DNA from 3 places in the Sporomusa intestinalis genome. Region 1 is predicted to be linked to each of the others. Evidence: riboswitches for the same ligand, from Rfam matches in the RefSeq annotation. Region 1 holds a riboswitch; each other region holds the start of a gene.
What was found. A riboswitch is a leader RNA that binds a small molecule or an ion and turns the genes downstream of it on or off. The one in region 1 is predicted to bind cobalamin.
Positions count from the first base shown of each region.

Region 2: it holds a riboswitch for cobalamin, as region 1 does, so the genes downstream of both, ACZ481_RS07625 (ABC transporter substrate-binding protein) here and ACZ481_RS04190 (HD-GYP domain-containing protein) in region 1, are expected to answer to the same signal.
Region 3: it holds a riboswitch for cobalamin, as region 1 does, so the genes downstream of both, cobI (precorrin-2 C(20)-methyltransferase) here and ACZ481_RS04190 (HD-GYP domain-containing protein) in region 1, are expected to answer to the same signal.

Region 1 covers NZ_AP042390.1:912,710-918,049, forward strand. The annotation lists gene ACZ481_RS04180 (ABC transporter ATP-binding protein) at 1-608, shown strand, start outside; gene ACZ481_RS04185 (flavodoxin) at 875-1,318, shown strand; cobalamin riboswitch at 1,397-1,578, shown strand; gene ACZ481_RS04190 (HD-GYP domain-containing protein) at 1,962-2,537, shown strand; gene cobO (cob(I)yrinic acid a,c-diamide adenosyltransferase) at 2,642-3,175, shown strand; gene ACZ481_RS04200 (ABC transporter ATP-binding protein/permease) at 3,172-4,935, opposite strand; gene ACZ481_RS04205 (ABC transporter substrate-binding protein) at 5,085-5,340, shown strand, end outside.
Region 2 covers NZ_AP042390.1:1,690,435-1,695,774, forward strand. The annotation lists rRNA gene ACZ481_RS07610 (23S ribosomal RNA) at 1-1,151, shown strand, start outside; tRNA gene ACZ481_RS07615 (tRNA-Gln) at 1,448-1,523, shown strand; tRNA gene ACZ481_RS07620 (tRNA-Lys) at 1,580-1,655, shown strand; cobalamin riboswitch at 1,860-2,045, shown strand; gene ACZ481_RS07625 (ABC transporter substrate-binding protein) at 2,478-3,440, shown strand; gene ACZ481_RS07630 (TonB-dependent receptor plug domain-containing protein) at 3,466-5,340, shown strand, end outside.
Region 3 covers NZ_AP042390.1:5,407,302-5,412,641, reverse strand. The annotation lists gene ACZ481_RS25095 (HD-GYP domain-containing protein) at 1-249, shown strand, start outside; gene serS (serine--tRNA ligase) at 673-1,941, shown strand; cobalamin riboswitch at 2,279-2,463, shown strand; gene cobI (precorrin-2 C(20)-methyltransferase) at 2,571-3,293, shown strand; gene ACZ481_RS25080 (FecCD family ABC transporter permease) at 3,290-4,348, shown strand; gene ACZ481_RS25075 (ABC transporter ATP-binding protein) at 4,357-5,121, shown strand; gene ACZ481_RS25070 (ABC transporter substrate-binding protein) at 5,156-5,340, shown strand, end outside.

The DNA.
Region 1 (5,340 bases):
GGGTTAACCTGACTATTCCCGCCGGGGAATTTACCGCAATTATGGGACCTGAGGGCGCAGGTAAATCAACACTTATTAATATTTTAGGCTGCAGGGACCGGCCGACCATTGGCTCCTATACCCTTGACGGCCAGGAGATAACATGTCTGAACGATGCCGCATTAGCTGCCACCCGGAATCAGAAAATTGGTTTTGTGCACCAGTACTTTAACCTGTTGCCGCGCATGTCGGCTTTACAGAACACCACGCTGCCATTAATTTATGCCGGTGTTGATAAACAGGAACGCTACGAGCGGGCGGAACAGGCGCTGCTGACTGTAGGGCTGAGTAAGAATATGCGGCAGCGCCCAAATGAAATGACCGGCGGTCAACGGCAGCGTGTGGCCATTGCCCAGGCACTTGTTAATAATCCGTCCATTATTCTGGCTGATGAACCGACCAGTAATCTGGATACTAGAGCAGGTAATGAGATTATGGAGGTTCTTAGCCGTCTTAATCAGCAGGGCCACACCGTTGTCATCGTCACCAATGCCTCTGAGATTGCCCGGCGCACAGGCCGTGTTATTCATGTGCGCAATGGGCGTATTTTAGGGGAGGAGAGCGTGTAATGCCCCGTAAATCCAGCCATTCCCGGGGAAAACCGCCGGGCGTGGCTGGATTTACGGGATAGTTTACAATTAAAATAAATAATAAATTAAGTACTGGGAGATATTGACTAAAAGCTCGTTTCGCGTTATATTAATGATAAAGATTATCATTTTCACTGATAAAAATGCATTGTGGGGGTGAGCAAAAAGCAGCTGAACTAAAGCTTTGGCTGATATTTTTTTTGACAAGCGATTGAGAACCTATTTCAATTATGGAGGGATTAAGCATGAAAAAGCTAGCTGTTATTTATTGGAGTGGTACTGGGAATACGGAACAAATGGCTGTGGCTGTAGCGGACGGTGCTAAAAGCAATGAAGGCGTTAGTGTTGAATTAATTGCCGTAAATAATGCGAATAAAAATAATGTTGGTGAAGCGGATGCGGTTGCTTTAGGCTGCCCGTCTATGGGGGATGAAGTGCTGGAGGAAACGGAAATGGAGCCATTTGTGGCAACCTTACAGGCCGCTGAGTTAAGCGGCAAACCGCTGGCTTTATTTGGCTCCTATGGCTGGGGCGACGGACAATGGATGCGGGATTGGGAGGAAAGAATGAAGGGCCTTGGCGCCGAGTTGGTAGCGAATGGCTTGATTGTACAGGAAAGTCCTGACGACCAGGGGCTTGGCCAGTGCAAAGAGCTGGGGGCAAAATTAGCCCAGACAGCTGTAAAATAATAATCTGACAAATAGTTATTGACATATTTTGGGCTACATGCTACATTTAATTTGAAACGAAAAACAGATACATAAAACAATTGAATATTGGAGACAGGTGCCCGCAAGGGCTTAATAGGGAAGACCGGTGTAAAACCGGCGCGGTCCCGCCACTGTAATGGGGGAGCAAACCTAAGGTATACCACTGAGACTTAGTCTTGGGAAGGTTTGGGCGAGCAATGATCCAGAGCCAGGAGAACTGCCTGTCTGACAGTCACCGTTTTACCCACGGGCGATGGGAAGGGGATTATTATAAGAATCATTTAGCCAGATAGATTGCTTTTTTCAGTTCGACCCTCCCGCATTATGTAAGGGAGGGTTTCTTTATTGCCATTTTGGCCATCATCAAGCGTAAAATATAATGTGGTCAAGGCACTGTCTGAACTTGTGCGATAAATGTTTGTTCCGGGTGTAGTGTCCCAGGACAGAACTCCTGAGCCAGGCTCAGGAGTTTTATTTTCCAGACCGCAAGCTTAACATTCGCCAAAGGCCCGGCTGCCGCTTTTGCCAAACCTGCGTGAGCCGTGTTTGCTGCCAGGGGGGTTGATTGCATCAGGGTGAGCGGGTCATACTAATAAAAACATAACAGGGACGGTGAAATACAATGCAAAAAGTCGCTAGCTTACTGTCGCTTCTTGGCAAGCACGATCCCGGTACCCTCAGCCATTGCCAGAGTGTTGCCATGCAAATGTTTGAATGGGCAGCCTGTATGGATTTTTCTGAGCGGGAGATGCAAAAATCCCTGACCTGCGGCATGGTGCATGATATTGGGAAACTATGTCTGTCAAGTACAATCCTAAACAAAGTCGAACCATTGTCAGAGCATGAAGAGACGATGATTAAATTTCATCCTTTATATGGGGAAGCAATCCTTAACGCCATGGGATTAGCAGAAATCAGCCGGGTTATCCGGTATCATCGTGACCGCTATGATGGCTGGGGGTCCCCGGATGGTCTTAAAGAAGCCGAGCTTCCGTTTTTAAGCCGAATGCTTGCTGTTTGTGACGCCTTTGATGAAATGACAAACAGGCGCCAGGAAAATAGCCGGAATTTAAATACCCAGCAGGCTTTGCTGGCAATAGAGCGCTGTGCCGGCACCCGGTTTGATCCATGGCTGTGTCATCAATTTAACAGTTATATGGAAAAAATAGAAGCGAAAAAGGATGAGTATCTGATCTGAAGGATTGCTGCTGTAGGCCAGAGAAGCAGGAGAATAGGCTATGGGCGGGAAAATATAGTTAAAAGCTGTGATAAGGAAATGACATACAGGAAGGGACTGGGAGTATGAAAGAGCGCCACGGATTAATTATTGTCAATACAGGCAATGGTAAAGGCAAGACAACAGCGGCGTTGGGGCTGGGGCTGCGGGCCTGGGGACAAGGGTTTAAAGTGCTCGTCTTGCAATTTATCAAGGGAAACTGGAAATACGGTGAATTAGAGGCTGCAGCGAGGATGGGCGAGGATTTTGTCATCCGCCAGCTAGGCGAGGGGTTTGTACGGCATGCCACAGATGAGGCGTTAGCTGATCACAAAGACGCAGCTGCAGACGCACTCCTTGATGCCAGGGAAGAAATGCTCTCAGGCAAGTGGGACATGATTATTCTGGATGAGATTAATTATGCTATCAAATATGGACTGGTCCCGATAGCGGAAGTACTGGCGCTGCTGACAGCAAAACCACAGACGCTGCACCTTGTACTCACCGGCAGGGATGCACAGCCGGAAATTATTGCTAAGGCCGATTTAGTCACAGAAATGAAAGAAATTAAGCATCCCTATAAAAAGGGGGTCCCTGCTCAAAAAGGGATCGAGTTTTAACTGGAATTAGCGAATTGCAGTATAGTGCCTGCCGTCGGCTGCTGCTCAGAATAATGCCATAAACCGGTTGTCTCCAAATGTAAAATCCGCCGGTGATAAGCCTTCAGAGTATCCCGGTGACCGATGCTGATAAACGCTGTTTTCGGTAGCTGCTCTTTGAGAATCCGGTACATGGCCTGCTCCATGCCGGTATCAATACAGGAGGTTGTTTCATCCAGAAACAGCCATTCAGGCTGATGCAGTATTGCTCGGGTAATGGAAAGCCTTTGCAGTTCACCCATTGAAAGCAGTTTTGACCAGTCTGCTTCCTTTTCCAGGTGTTGCTGCAGTGAGCATAAACCACAAATTGTCAGCAGCTCCTTGATTGCCCGGTTAGGAACATCAGCCACGCTGTGCGGGTATAAAATGGCTTTGCGGAGTGAACCAATAGGTAAGTAGGGTTTTTGTGGCAGAAACAGCATCTTTTCCGCTGTCGGTAATGTGATTTTCCCGGCAAAGAACGGCCATATGCCTGACAATGTCTTTAATAAGGTTGTTTTTCCACAGCCGGACGGGCCGGTAATAAGCAGGCTTTCTCCGGGGCTTAACTCCAGTGTTAAATCATTTATTAAAACCTGGCCGGCCGGTGATAATACCGTAAGGTTTTTCATTGCTACCGTTTTATGATTGCCTGCTATTATAGCAGCCGGCCGTGGGGTGATTTCTTTATGATTGGCAGCCAGCTGCGTGTAGAACTCTCTTAAGCGGTCAGTGACTGCCTGCCACTGTGCTATCTTGCCAAAGCTGTCGATCAGGTAAGAAAGGGCAGAATGAACGTACCAGTAGGCGCCTGATATCTCAAATAACTGGCCAAGCAGTAATTCGCCGTTGAAATACCGGGGCGAGGCAATCAGGAAGGCGAAAACGATGGATAACTGGGAATAAATTGATGATATCCAGGTAATTGTTCTGGTCGTTTTAATTATAGAAAGATAAGTAGCCACAATTCTCGCCAGGTGCCGCATTAAATTAACCTTTTCCTGCTGGTCCCCTTTGTAGAGGGCAACACATTCGCCATATTCCTGCAAGCGAATCAGGCAATAGCGGAAATCAGCCTCATTGCTTTGCTGGACATTACTTTGCCGCATCAGCGGATGGCCTGCCTGCATAGTGACCCATGTCCCGAAGGCAGAATAAATGAGGGCTGATAAAACGAGATAACCGGGAAGAATAAATTCGGTGCCGGCCAAGGAGACTTTGAGCTCGCCTGACAAATGCCACAATACAGCGGCGAATACAGTGAGCGATATAATTTGACGCAAAAAGCCTGTTGCCAGCTCTAAGGAGTGAGTGACAAACAGATTAATATCTTCGCCAATTCGCTGGTCCGGATTATCAACAGTGTCAGGATGTACACTCATGCGAAAATAGGTTTGGTTATGCAGCCATAAGCTGATATATTTGTCGGTTATCCACTGCCGCCAGCGTATCTGCAGCATCATTTTAAAATGCGTCTGGCTGCCGGAAGCGGCAACCAATACCAGCGACAGAACAATAAATTGTGCCAAAGAGTTTGTAAAACCGTTATAGCTAAGCTGTTGCAGATTAGTATAAAAACCCACCTGCCAGCTGTTAAGCTGCATAGTTAATAATACGATCAGCCCTGTACAAACAATAAGGGAACAGGTTAGGAGCCAAGCCTGCAAGCCTGCTGATGACCACCAATAGGACAATAACAGTCTTATTAAGTTGCCATTGGTTTTGGCGGTATAGTTGATCATAGGTTTCCTCCTCCCCAGGCAGGACGAATGATCCTCACAAAAAGCAGGTATGGCATTTATATGCCTCTGTGGGTACAGATATGTAAGCAAATACAAGAAGAATTGCAATACTATGTATATGTTGCAGTTGAATTTTTAGGAGGCACGATATGAAGCGTCCGGCAGCTATCAGCCTGTTGATAATAGTTTTAAGCTATGCTTTTTTGCTTACTGCCGGCTGTGGCCCCAGTCCCAGGGAGCAGGCGCCAGCGCCGCCTGGCGGCTACAGCGTGACAGACAGTAAAGGGCATGTTGTTACATTCACCCATAAACCGCAGCGGCTAGTGTCTTTAACCATTGGCACGGATGAATTTTTAACAGGGCTTGTACCTGCTGAGCGGATTGCCGCCCTGACATATTTAGCTG
Region 2 (5,340 bases), 780 kb from region 1:
AATGAGTTGCAAAAAAGAGGCCCAAGCGACTGTTTACCACAAACACAGGTGCCTGCTAAAGCGAAAGCTGACGTATAGGTGCTGACACCTGCCCGGTGCCGGAAGGTTAAGAGGAGAGCTTAGCGCAAGCGAAGGTTTGAATTGAAGCCCCGGTAAACGGCGGCCGTAACTATAACGGTCCTAAGGTAGCGAAATTCCTTGTCGGGTAAGTTCCGACCCGCACGAAAGGTGTAACGACTTGGGCACTGTCTCAACGAGGGACCCGGTGAAATTGAAATACCTGTGAAGATGCAGGTTACCCGCGACTGGACAGAAAGACCCCATGGAGCTTTACTGCAACCTGACATTGAGTTTTGGTAAATGATGTACAGGATAGGTGGGAGACTAGGAAGATAGGACGCAAGTCTTGTTGGAGTCAATGTTGGGATACCACCCTTTATTTACTGGAGTTCTAACTCAAGGAGTAACGAAACTGAGGACAGTGTCAGGCGGGCAGTTTGACTGGGGCGGTCGCCTCCGAAAGAGTAACGGAGGCGCCCAAAGGTTCCCTCAGCGCGGATGGAAATCGCGCGAAGAGTGTAAAGGCAGAAGGGAGCTTGACTGCAAGACAGACAAGTCGAGCAGGGACGAAAGTCGGGCTTAGTGATCCGGTGGTACCGAGTGGAAGGGCCATCGCTCAACGGATAAAAGCTACCCTGGGGATAACAGGCTAATCTCTCCCAAGAGTCCATATCGACGGGGAGGTTTGGCACCTCGATGTCGGCTCATCACATCCTGGGGCTGAAGTAGGTCCCAAGGGTTGGGCTGTTCGCCCATTAAAGTGGTACGTGAGCTGGGTTCAGAACGTCGTGAGACAGTTCGGTCCCTATCCATCGCGGGCGTAAGAGACTTGAAGGGAACTGCTCCTAGTACGAGAGGACCGGAGTGGACGGACCGCTGGTGTACCAGTTATCCCGCCAGGGGTAGAGCTGGGTAGCTACGTCCGGAAAGGATAAACGCTGAAAGCATCTAAGCGTGAAACCAGCCTTAAGATGAGGTCTGTCATTCGTAAGAAGTAAGGCCCCTTGGAGAAGACAAGGTTGATAGGCCAGGAGTGGAAGTGGAGTGATCCATGGAGCGGACTGGTACTAATAGGCCGAGGACTTGACTTTAAGCAGCGAACCAACTTGCCGCGAGCGAGAGCGAAACGGGAAGTTGTGTGAGTCGCTTAGTTAGAGCGGAGCGATAACATCCTTATGGAATGTTGTAACTCCGAACTGGCAACCAGTATCATTGATAATCCTAATTGTAGTGGGAACGAGAGTAATAAGGAAGTTCCGCGCTCCGCTTGGAACTAAGCGATTCACGCAGGTTCCAGCGTCGCTAACGCTCCTAATAACCTGGTTCTCTGCTTATCTTCTGTGAAGTTTTTAGGGAACATACTCTTACGAGATGTTCACCTATTAACAGGGGCGTCGCCAAGTCGGTAAGGCAACGGACTTTGACTCCGTCATGCGTTGGTTCGAGTCCAGCCGCCCCTGCCATCCAACTCTACCGTAATATTGTAGAGTGGCAGATATTGTATATCGTATTATCAATTGACCTACTAGCTCAGTCGGTAGAGCACCTGACTTTTAATCAGGGTGTCCCGCGTTCGAGTCGCGGGTGGGTCACCAGAATTCAAGCCTCTCCGGGCATAGTTTCCGGGAGGCTTTCTTTTTGCAACCTTGAATGCCTGAAATCGATTGTAAAAACCAGGATATTCCACATTTTTGCGCCTACTTCTGGGCCCCGGAGGAGCACTGGAAAAATGGATTGACTCAGCTGTAACAATATGCTACCATAAACATGATTTAAGTAAACCAACACTGCCTTCGACAATTACATGTATGGAAACAGGTGCCCTTTAAGGGGGCTTAATAGGGAAGACCGGTGCAATGCCGGCGCGGTCCCGCCACTGTAATGAGGAGTGACCCTGCATAAATACCACTGGGACGAGAGTTCTGGGAAGGTGCGGGCGAACGATGATTCAAAGCCAGGAGAACTGCCTGTTTGACAGTCACCGTAGTGCCGTTATTCTATGCGGCATTTACCCACGCGCGATGGGGAGGGGATTATGAAAGCATTTCGGCTATCTAACCTTCCTGGCATTTTTGCCGGGAATTTTTATTTAGTGGAATATCGCTGTAAAATTGACCTTTCCGGCAGGGAGAGGTCAATTTTTTTGTTGCCCCCATTCCTCATTTTGGCTGCTATGTATAACACTGCTGATGGCAGCGGGCTCCGGTCGTTTTCATTGTTCTTGTATTCTGGCAGCGCCTTGTCGCCATACGGGCGGACAGGCTGTGTTATGGATAAATAAAAGCAAAGGAGTGACAATTTGAAAAGACAGATTGACGTGGTTTTTTCCGCAACCGGGCCGCCGCGGGGCAGGATGTTTGGCGTTGACGGGAAGTTCGCCGTATCGTGATGGGCGCGGCTAAAGGAGCGAGGGGTATATGAGGAGCCAACCAGAGAAATATAGGCGCTATGCGGTTTTTTTGCTATTGTTATTGTTACTTGTGAATATCACCGGCTGCGGGCCGAAAGCGGCGGCGCCGGCGTCTGCCGTCTACCTGACCGTGACGGACGATGCCGGACGGGTTGTCACTTTACCTAAGCGGCCGCAGCGGATCGTGCCGTTGGCCGCGAGTGCTCTTGACCTGCTCTATGCGGTCGGCGGCGAGGCTGTGGGCAAGCCCAGCTCCAAGACCGGCGATACGCCGCCAATGGCGCAAGCCCTGCCGGAGGTGGGGCATATCTCGAATATTAACGCCGAGCAGCTGCTGGGGTTGCAACCCGATCTCGTTATCGGCTTTCACGGCATGCACGAAAAGCTGATTCCGATTCTGGAAAGCAGTAATATCCCGGTTATTATTGTAAAAATGAAAACAGAACAGGACGTGGCAGACAAGATCAAACTGTTCGGTGAACTGGCCGGTACACAGCAGCAGGCCGCAAAGGTAGCGGACGCCATGCAGTCACGCATCAACGCGATTGCCAGCCGTGTGCCGCCGACGGCGAAGTCGGTCGCGATTCTGCATGCTACGGCCAGCAGTGTGACTGTGCAGCTTGACAACAGCATCGCCGGCGATATTGCCCGCATCCTGCGGCTGAAGAATATTGCCGCCAGTGTTGACGGCAGCCTGGAAGCGGCGCCGTACAGCATGGAAAAGCTGGTGGAGGGAGATCCCGATATTGTTTTGATTACCTACATGGGCTCTATGGCTGATATCGAAAAGCGGCTGCGGGACGATGTCAAAGCCAATCCTGCCTGGAATGGTCTGCGGGCTGTGAAAAATGAGCAGGTCTTTTTCCTGCCAATGGAATTATTTTTATTAAATCCGGGCATTCGCTTTGACGAGGCTGTAACCTATATGGCCAAGGTCGTCTATCCGGAGGTATTTGGTGCAAATAAATAATGGGTAAATCAAGGGGGATTTTGGCATGAAAAAAGGCTCCATGATCAGAAAACAAACCACGGCGGCAGTCCTGGCCGCCTGTTGGACGCTCAGCCCGCTGGCGACAGCGGCTGAGCAAGCTGAGAAAACCGAGTTTAACCTGCCGGAAACCATTGTTACGGCAACTCGTACGGAACAGACGGTTAAGGAGACTCCGTCCACCGTTCAGGTTATCACCAGGGACCAGATCGAGGCGATGCAAAGTCAGACCCTGGCCGACGTATTGCAGCAGGCCACCGGCATTGTCATGTTCAATGACTTCCAGAGCCGCGCCAATGTAAGCATCCGCGGCTCGGAATCGCGCCATGTATTGATCATGGTCGACGGGCGGCGGTTGAGCGGCGAGCTTTCTTATAATTCCGCGAACGCCTATGATATCAGCCGCATCCGTATGGACAACGTGGAGCGGATCGAGATTGTCCGCGGTTCGGCCGGCGCTGTGTACGGCAGCGACGCCATGGGTGGCGTCATTAATATTATCACCAAAAAGCCCGCGCAGAACGAAGGCCGGTTGTCCTACGAATACGGTTTTTGGGACGGCCGGGAAAAAGCCAATCAGAATATGCAGTTTTATTATCAGGGCGTCAATGAGGACGGCAACTTTACCTGGAACCTCAGCGTCGGCCAGCATAAGCCGCAGCCCTTTACGGCTATGGCGAGGGGAACGACAACGACCATGAGCGGCATGCCTCCCAAACCGGTAGTGACGCCATACAGCCTGCCGTATACCGTGAATTATTACGGCGAGGAAACGCCGCTGGCGCTGAGCGGAACCTGGCAACTGGATAATGGCAGTCATGTGCGGCTGGATTACAGCAAATTGTGGGAAAAAACATATAAAAACACTGTATCAACAATGGGCAGTGTTAAAACCGAGTTAGTCAAGAACGATAATACCAGAACCGACTGGTCCCTGGAGTACGGCGGCGCCGACCCCGGCGGGGAATGGCTGATCAGAGCCTATCAGTCCGCCTATGACAAGGATTATAGCGGCTATGACAATGGCGCCCTTAAACGGTTTGATTTGGTTGACCGGAAGATAACCACCCTGGAAGGACGCAATTCCTGGCAGGCAGATGCCCGAAACCGGATTAGTGCCGGCTGGGAATGGCGTAAAGACCAGTCGGAAGGGACCCGGATTGATAAACCGGGGAGTGCCGGCAAACCGGTTAATTATGGTTCTCTAACCGGTATTTCTGATAAAGCGTCTTTGGAATATCGTGCTTTATACATACAGGATGAATATAAAGCAGACGATAAATTGCTGTTCATTTCCTCACTGCGTTACGATTGGAGTGATAAATTCAGTTCAGAAGTTACACCGCGGCTTGGCATCACCTATAAGGCGCAGGATGATTTGCGGATTAAAGCGGTTGTCGGCAAAGGCTATAAAACACCGACCGTTAATGAACTCTATCATAACTGGGAAATGTTCCAGGGCGGGGGCCCGACCTTTGGTCAATATTTCACCGGCGCGCCTGATATCCAGCCGGAAAGTTCCACCGATTATGAACTTTCGCTGGAAAAGGACTGGGACAAGTCTGCGGCCCGGATCAGCGTATTTCGCAGCAATGTCAAGGATTTGATCGACAGTTATTTTACCGGTACATACATGAATAGGGATGACGGTTCGACAACAACGACTAAGCCGAGCGGCATGGTAGGGGCGGATTGGAATCAGATCATGTCTTATACCAATATCGATAAAGCGACTATCCAGGGCTTTGAGACAGAACTGTCCCGCCAATTGTCAGACTCCGTCAAAGTCCGGGCCGGCTATGTCTATCTCGACGCCAAGGATAAAGAAACCAATGCCCGCCTTGCCCAGCGCGCCCGTCATCAGCTTACGCTCGGCGTCAGC
Region 3 (5,340 bases), 1.0 Mb from region 1:
GGCTATGGTACAGGCCTGGCGGGGGATTCTATCCCTTTTTTTAGCCGCGTACTGGCCATCTGCGACAGTTTCGACGCAATGACAACTGTGCGTTGTTACCGGCGGGAGCCATTTAGTATAGCGAAAGCACTGGAGGAGATCAGCCGGTGTGCCGGTTCGCAATTTGATCCGGTTATAAGCCGGTGTTTTATTGAGTTTATTAATGAGCGTCAAAAGTATAATAATAATTTGGTGGCTGCTCATGCTTAACTTCGCATCTAAACTGCCAGTACTTTACAATTGGTATTGAATAATGTATAATTTTATAATGCATAATAAATAGTATCTCAATATCGTTTGTTGCAATGACAGGGCAGCGCATAATTTGGAGTTTGCAGAGAGCCGGCGTAAGGTGCGAGCCGGTAACGTAATTATGACATCCACCCTATGAGCATGCGGTGATGAGCCGTACGGAACACGCCCGTTATGCGTGCCGAGCGGACTCCGGGAGTCAATCAGGGTGGCAACGCGGGAGAATTATACTCCCGTCCCTATCACAGGGACGGGAGTTTTTTAGTCTACCAGAATTTATAAATAAATTTTGTGGACATAAGAACGACTAAGGCTTCTGCCATCGTCCTAAAGAACTTGGCACAAGCCAAGTCTTATCTTATGTTAAGGAGGAAGATAACCATGTTAGATATCAAATTCGTACGGGATAACTCCGGGGTAATTGAACAGGCGCTGGCTAACCGGGGCGCAGCCATGAGCCTGAATGTGTTTATTAACCGGGAAAAAGAACGGCGGGAATTATTGGCCGAAGTGGAAACACTTAAAAACAAGCGGAATATTGTGTCTCAGGCCATCAGCAAAAAGAAAAAAAATGGGGAAAATGCCGATGATATGATTCTAGAGATGCGTGAGGTGGGCGATTGCATTAGCGCCATTGATGCCAAGGTCAAAGAAGCGGAGTCAGCATTGGCCGCTATTATCATGGGCATTCCCAATGTGCCTCATGTATCGGTGCCTATAGGTAAAAATGAACAGGATAATAAAGAAATTCGCCGCTTTGGTACACCGCGTGATTTTACTTTTACACCGCTTGCCCATTGGGAGCTTGGTGAAAAATTGGGTATTCTTGACTTTGAGCGGGGCGGCAAAGTAACTGGTGCCAGGTTTACTTTTTATAAAGGGCTGGGTTCCCGGCTGGAACGTTCATTAATTAACTTTATGCTCGACCTTCATACCCAAAAACATGGCTATACCGAGTTCTTTCCACCCTTTATAGTTAATGAAGCCAGCATGATTGGCACAGGCCAGCTGCCTAAGTTTGCCCAGGATATGTTTAAGCTGGAAGGCCTTGACTATTATCTTATTCCCACGGCAGAAGTGCCGATCACCAACCTGCATCGCCAGGAAATTCTGGATGCCAAGGAGCTGCCGCTTTATTATACAGCCTACAGCGCATGTTTCCGGGCCGAGGCCGGTGCTGCCGGCCGGGACACCCGGGGGCTTATTCGTCAGCACCAGTTTAACAAAGTAGAGCTGGTTAAATTCAGTCTGCCGGAAGAATCTTACAATGAACTGGAACAGCTGACTCTTAATGCGGAAAAAGTATTGCAGCTGTTAGGCTTGCCGCACAGAACCATGTTATTGTGTTCAGGCGACATGGGATTCTCATCGGCCAAGACCTACGATCTCGAGGTGTGGCTGCCTAGCTTCAACACCTATCGCGAGATTTCATCCTGTTCCAACTTTGAAGATTTCCAGGCCCGGCGGGCAGAGATAAAATTCCGCCGAGAACCCAAGGCCAAACCAGAGTTTGTCCATACCCTGAACGGATCAGGGGTGGCAATTGGCCGGGCGGTTGCCGCTGTTTTGGAAAACTACCAGCAGGAAGACGGTTCAGTTATTGTGCCGGAGGTTTTGCGTCCCTATATGGGGGTAGATATAATCAGGTAAGACCGGGCCCCGGCACTTTTGCTGCTTGAAGTGCCGGGGTTTGCTATTCAGACATTATTAACCGGGACGAGATAAGGGCTTAAAAAGTACATAAGTATTGCAAACAGCAATAAGAGCACAAGATATTTTATCATTTTTTTCTCTCTTTTACATATTTTGTTTTATTTGTTAATTATAACAAATAAAACAAAGTAAATGAAGTTATTGCAAAAATAATGTTGCGATCCTGACGGTTGAATACCTGGTACCGTTACTTTATAAATTAGTAACTATCTGCGGTTACATAGCGTAGACATAAATTATCTTGACTTTTCGTACTGTTAATCATACAATTTAAGTAATTCTATATGGAACAGGCGCCCGATCGGGCTTAAAAGGGAAGCCGGTGCGAATCCGGCACGGTCCCGCCGCTGTAATGGTGAGCCAACTGCAAATGAGCCACTGAAATAGTAACCTATTTTGGGAAGGCGTAGTCCGGCGATGAGCCTAAGTCAGAAGAACTGCCTGTTTGACAATCACCGTTTTCACCCACGCGCGATGGGGAGGGGATTTGCGTCAATACGGCAAATAATCTCTGCCACGCCCGTGCGCGTGACAGAGATTTTATTTTTTAAGGAGTTGTTTAGATTATGGCAGGAATTTTTTACGGCGTCGGTGTAGGACCGGGCGATCCTGAATTACTAACTTTGAAAGCTATTAATGCCATTAAGTCGGCAGATGTAGTCATTGCTCCCCGGACGGAGAAAAAAGACGAAAGTACGGCAATGTCGATTGCCCGTCCGTATATTCAGGAAGGCAGTGAGGTTTTGGAGCTCGTATTTCCCATGAACTATAACGCCCAAGCCCTGTCTGAGGCCTGGGTGAGCAATAAAAGCATAATCCTTGGCTTACTGGATGCTGGCAAGAAAGTTGCGTTCCTGACCCTGGGCGACCCTATGCTTTATAGCACTTATATGTATGTGTATCGGCTGCTGGAAGATTCAGGCCATGAAATTGTTAATATTCCCGGCGTTAATTCGTTTTCGGCGATTGGCAACCGCTTAGGGGTGCCGCTGGCTGAAGGCGGCGATATACTCAGTATCGTACCTGCCACGATTGATGAAAAGCGTCTGGAGCAGGTACTGGCGGTATCTGATAATGTTGTGCTTATGAAAGTATACAAAAATTATACTGAAATTGTCGAAAAACTGCATAAACACGGTATGGTTGAAAACGCTGTTATGGTCTCCAAATGTGGTTTGGAGGGTGAAGAAATAATTCATGATCTGATAACGGCTGGCAGCAAGAAAGTTAACTATTTGTCGACCATTCTTACTAAACGCTCTAAAGTGAGTAAACACGCATTGGCATGAACAGCAGTTCGTTAGCGGCCCTCCTGCGGCGCAAACAGGCTAAGGCCCGTATTGCCGGCTTGGTCCTCCTGGCGGCAACCGTGTTGTTTGCTTTAGCGGCGGTTGGGTTCGGCCGGGCGGATATCAGCATGGCTGATGCGGCTGCCGTTATCTATGGCAAGCTGACTGGCAGCCAGGAAGCCTATAGTTCCATTAACGCTGCCCAGACGGCAATCATCTGGGATATACGCCTGCCGCGGATTCTGGCCGCTATTGCCGTTGGCGGCGGCCTGGCTGTGGCAGGTGTGGTTTTTCAGGCGTTGTTGATGAATCCACTGGCTGATTCCTATACCATGGGGGTATCAACAGGCGCTGCTTTTGGCGCCAGTGTTGCGATCTATCTCAATATATTTGCCCAGGGAGGCCTGCCGGTAACACTGTTTGCTTTTGGCGGCGCCGTTCTTACCCTGTTGATTGTTATGTCAATGGCGCGGGTAAAGGGGTATGTATCGTCGGCAAACCTGATTATTGCCGGGATTATTGTCAGCAGCATCCTGTCGGCAGCAATCAGTATGGTAAAAAGTCTGGCCGGTGAACAGGTATCTGCTATCGTTGCCTGGCTGATTGGCAGCTTAGCGGCTAAAAGCTGGGACCATGTGGTGTATGCCTGGCCATTGATTCTGGCCGCTTGTTTTTTGTGCTATTATCATGCCGGCGATCTCAATATTTTGTCACTGGGTGACCGTGAGGCCCGCAGCCTTGGGGTTAATGCGTCGCGTTTGCGGACAATCCTGTTGGGGGCCGGCGCGCTTATTACGGCGGTATGTGTCGCTATTGGCGGTATTATTGGTTTTGTCGGCCTGATTGTGCCCCATATGGTCAGAATGGTCACTGGTTCCGATAATAAGGCCTTAATTCCGCTATGCGGCCTGACTGGTGGTTTGCTGCTCCTGACAGCTGATACGTTTGGCCGGTCAGTCGGCAATATTGAAATCCCTGTCGGTGTCTTGACAACACTGTTAGGCGGGCCATTTTTTGTATATATATTCAGGCTGCGCAACAAGACGCTTGGGTAGGGGCGTTTATGATGATTAAAGTAGAAAACATACAATTTAATTATGCTGATAAACCGGTGCTGCGTGATATCAGCCTGAGTATCTGCCAAGGTAGTTTTACCGGTATCGTAGGCCCTAATGGCTCGGGTAAAACGACGTTGCTCAATGTTATGACAGGTCAGATGAAGGCCGTTGCCGGCAATATAACAATTAAAGACCGGGATATCACTGCCTATCGGATTGAGGAATTGGCCCGCTATATTGCGATTGTACCGCAAAATATGGAGATTAGATTCCCCTATACCTGTCTGGATATTGTCGGCATGGGCCGTACTCCGTTTAAGGCCAGGCTTCAAGGGCTGAATGACGGAGATTTAAGGATTATTGAGAATGTCATGCGGATTACTAATACGCTTGATTTTGCGGGACGGCTTATTACAGAGCTGAGTGGCGGCGAACGCCAACGGGTATTATTTGCCAAAGCCCTGGCGCAACAGCCGGAAATTCTGTTTTTAGACGAGTCTTTTTCCAATATGGATATTTTTTACAGCATTACCTGTCTCAACCTGCTCAAGGAGCTGTGTGCAGAGCAGGGATTAACAGTGGTGGCCATTATCCATGATCTTAATCTTGCCAGCGTCTTTTGTTCAGACGCTGTTGTTCTTAAGGCTGGCCGGCTGGTTGAGCAGGGGCCGGCGTCAGCCGTACTTACCCCTGCACTTATCCGGGATGTATTTAATATTAAGGTAGTACGTGCAGGCGAGACCGGTCTGGCCGTACTTTCCGACCTGTAAGGGGACGAACTTTGCTGAAGGGGTGAAAAAAGCAATGAAAACTAAATTTTTACGTGTTATTGGCATTGTTATCCTGCTGTTGTCCTTACTTGGCTGTGGCTCCCCTAAACAGCCGGCTGCACCGGATGAAGGCAGCATAAGTATTGTTGACGATTTAAACCAAAAGATCGTTCTTAAACAGCCGGCAAAGCGTATTATTTCTTTGTATTCAGCCCATAC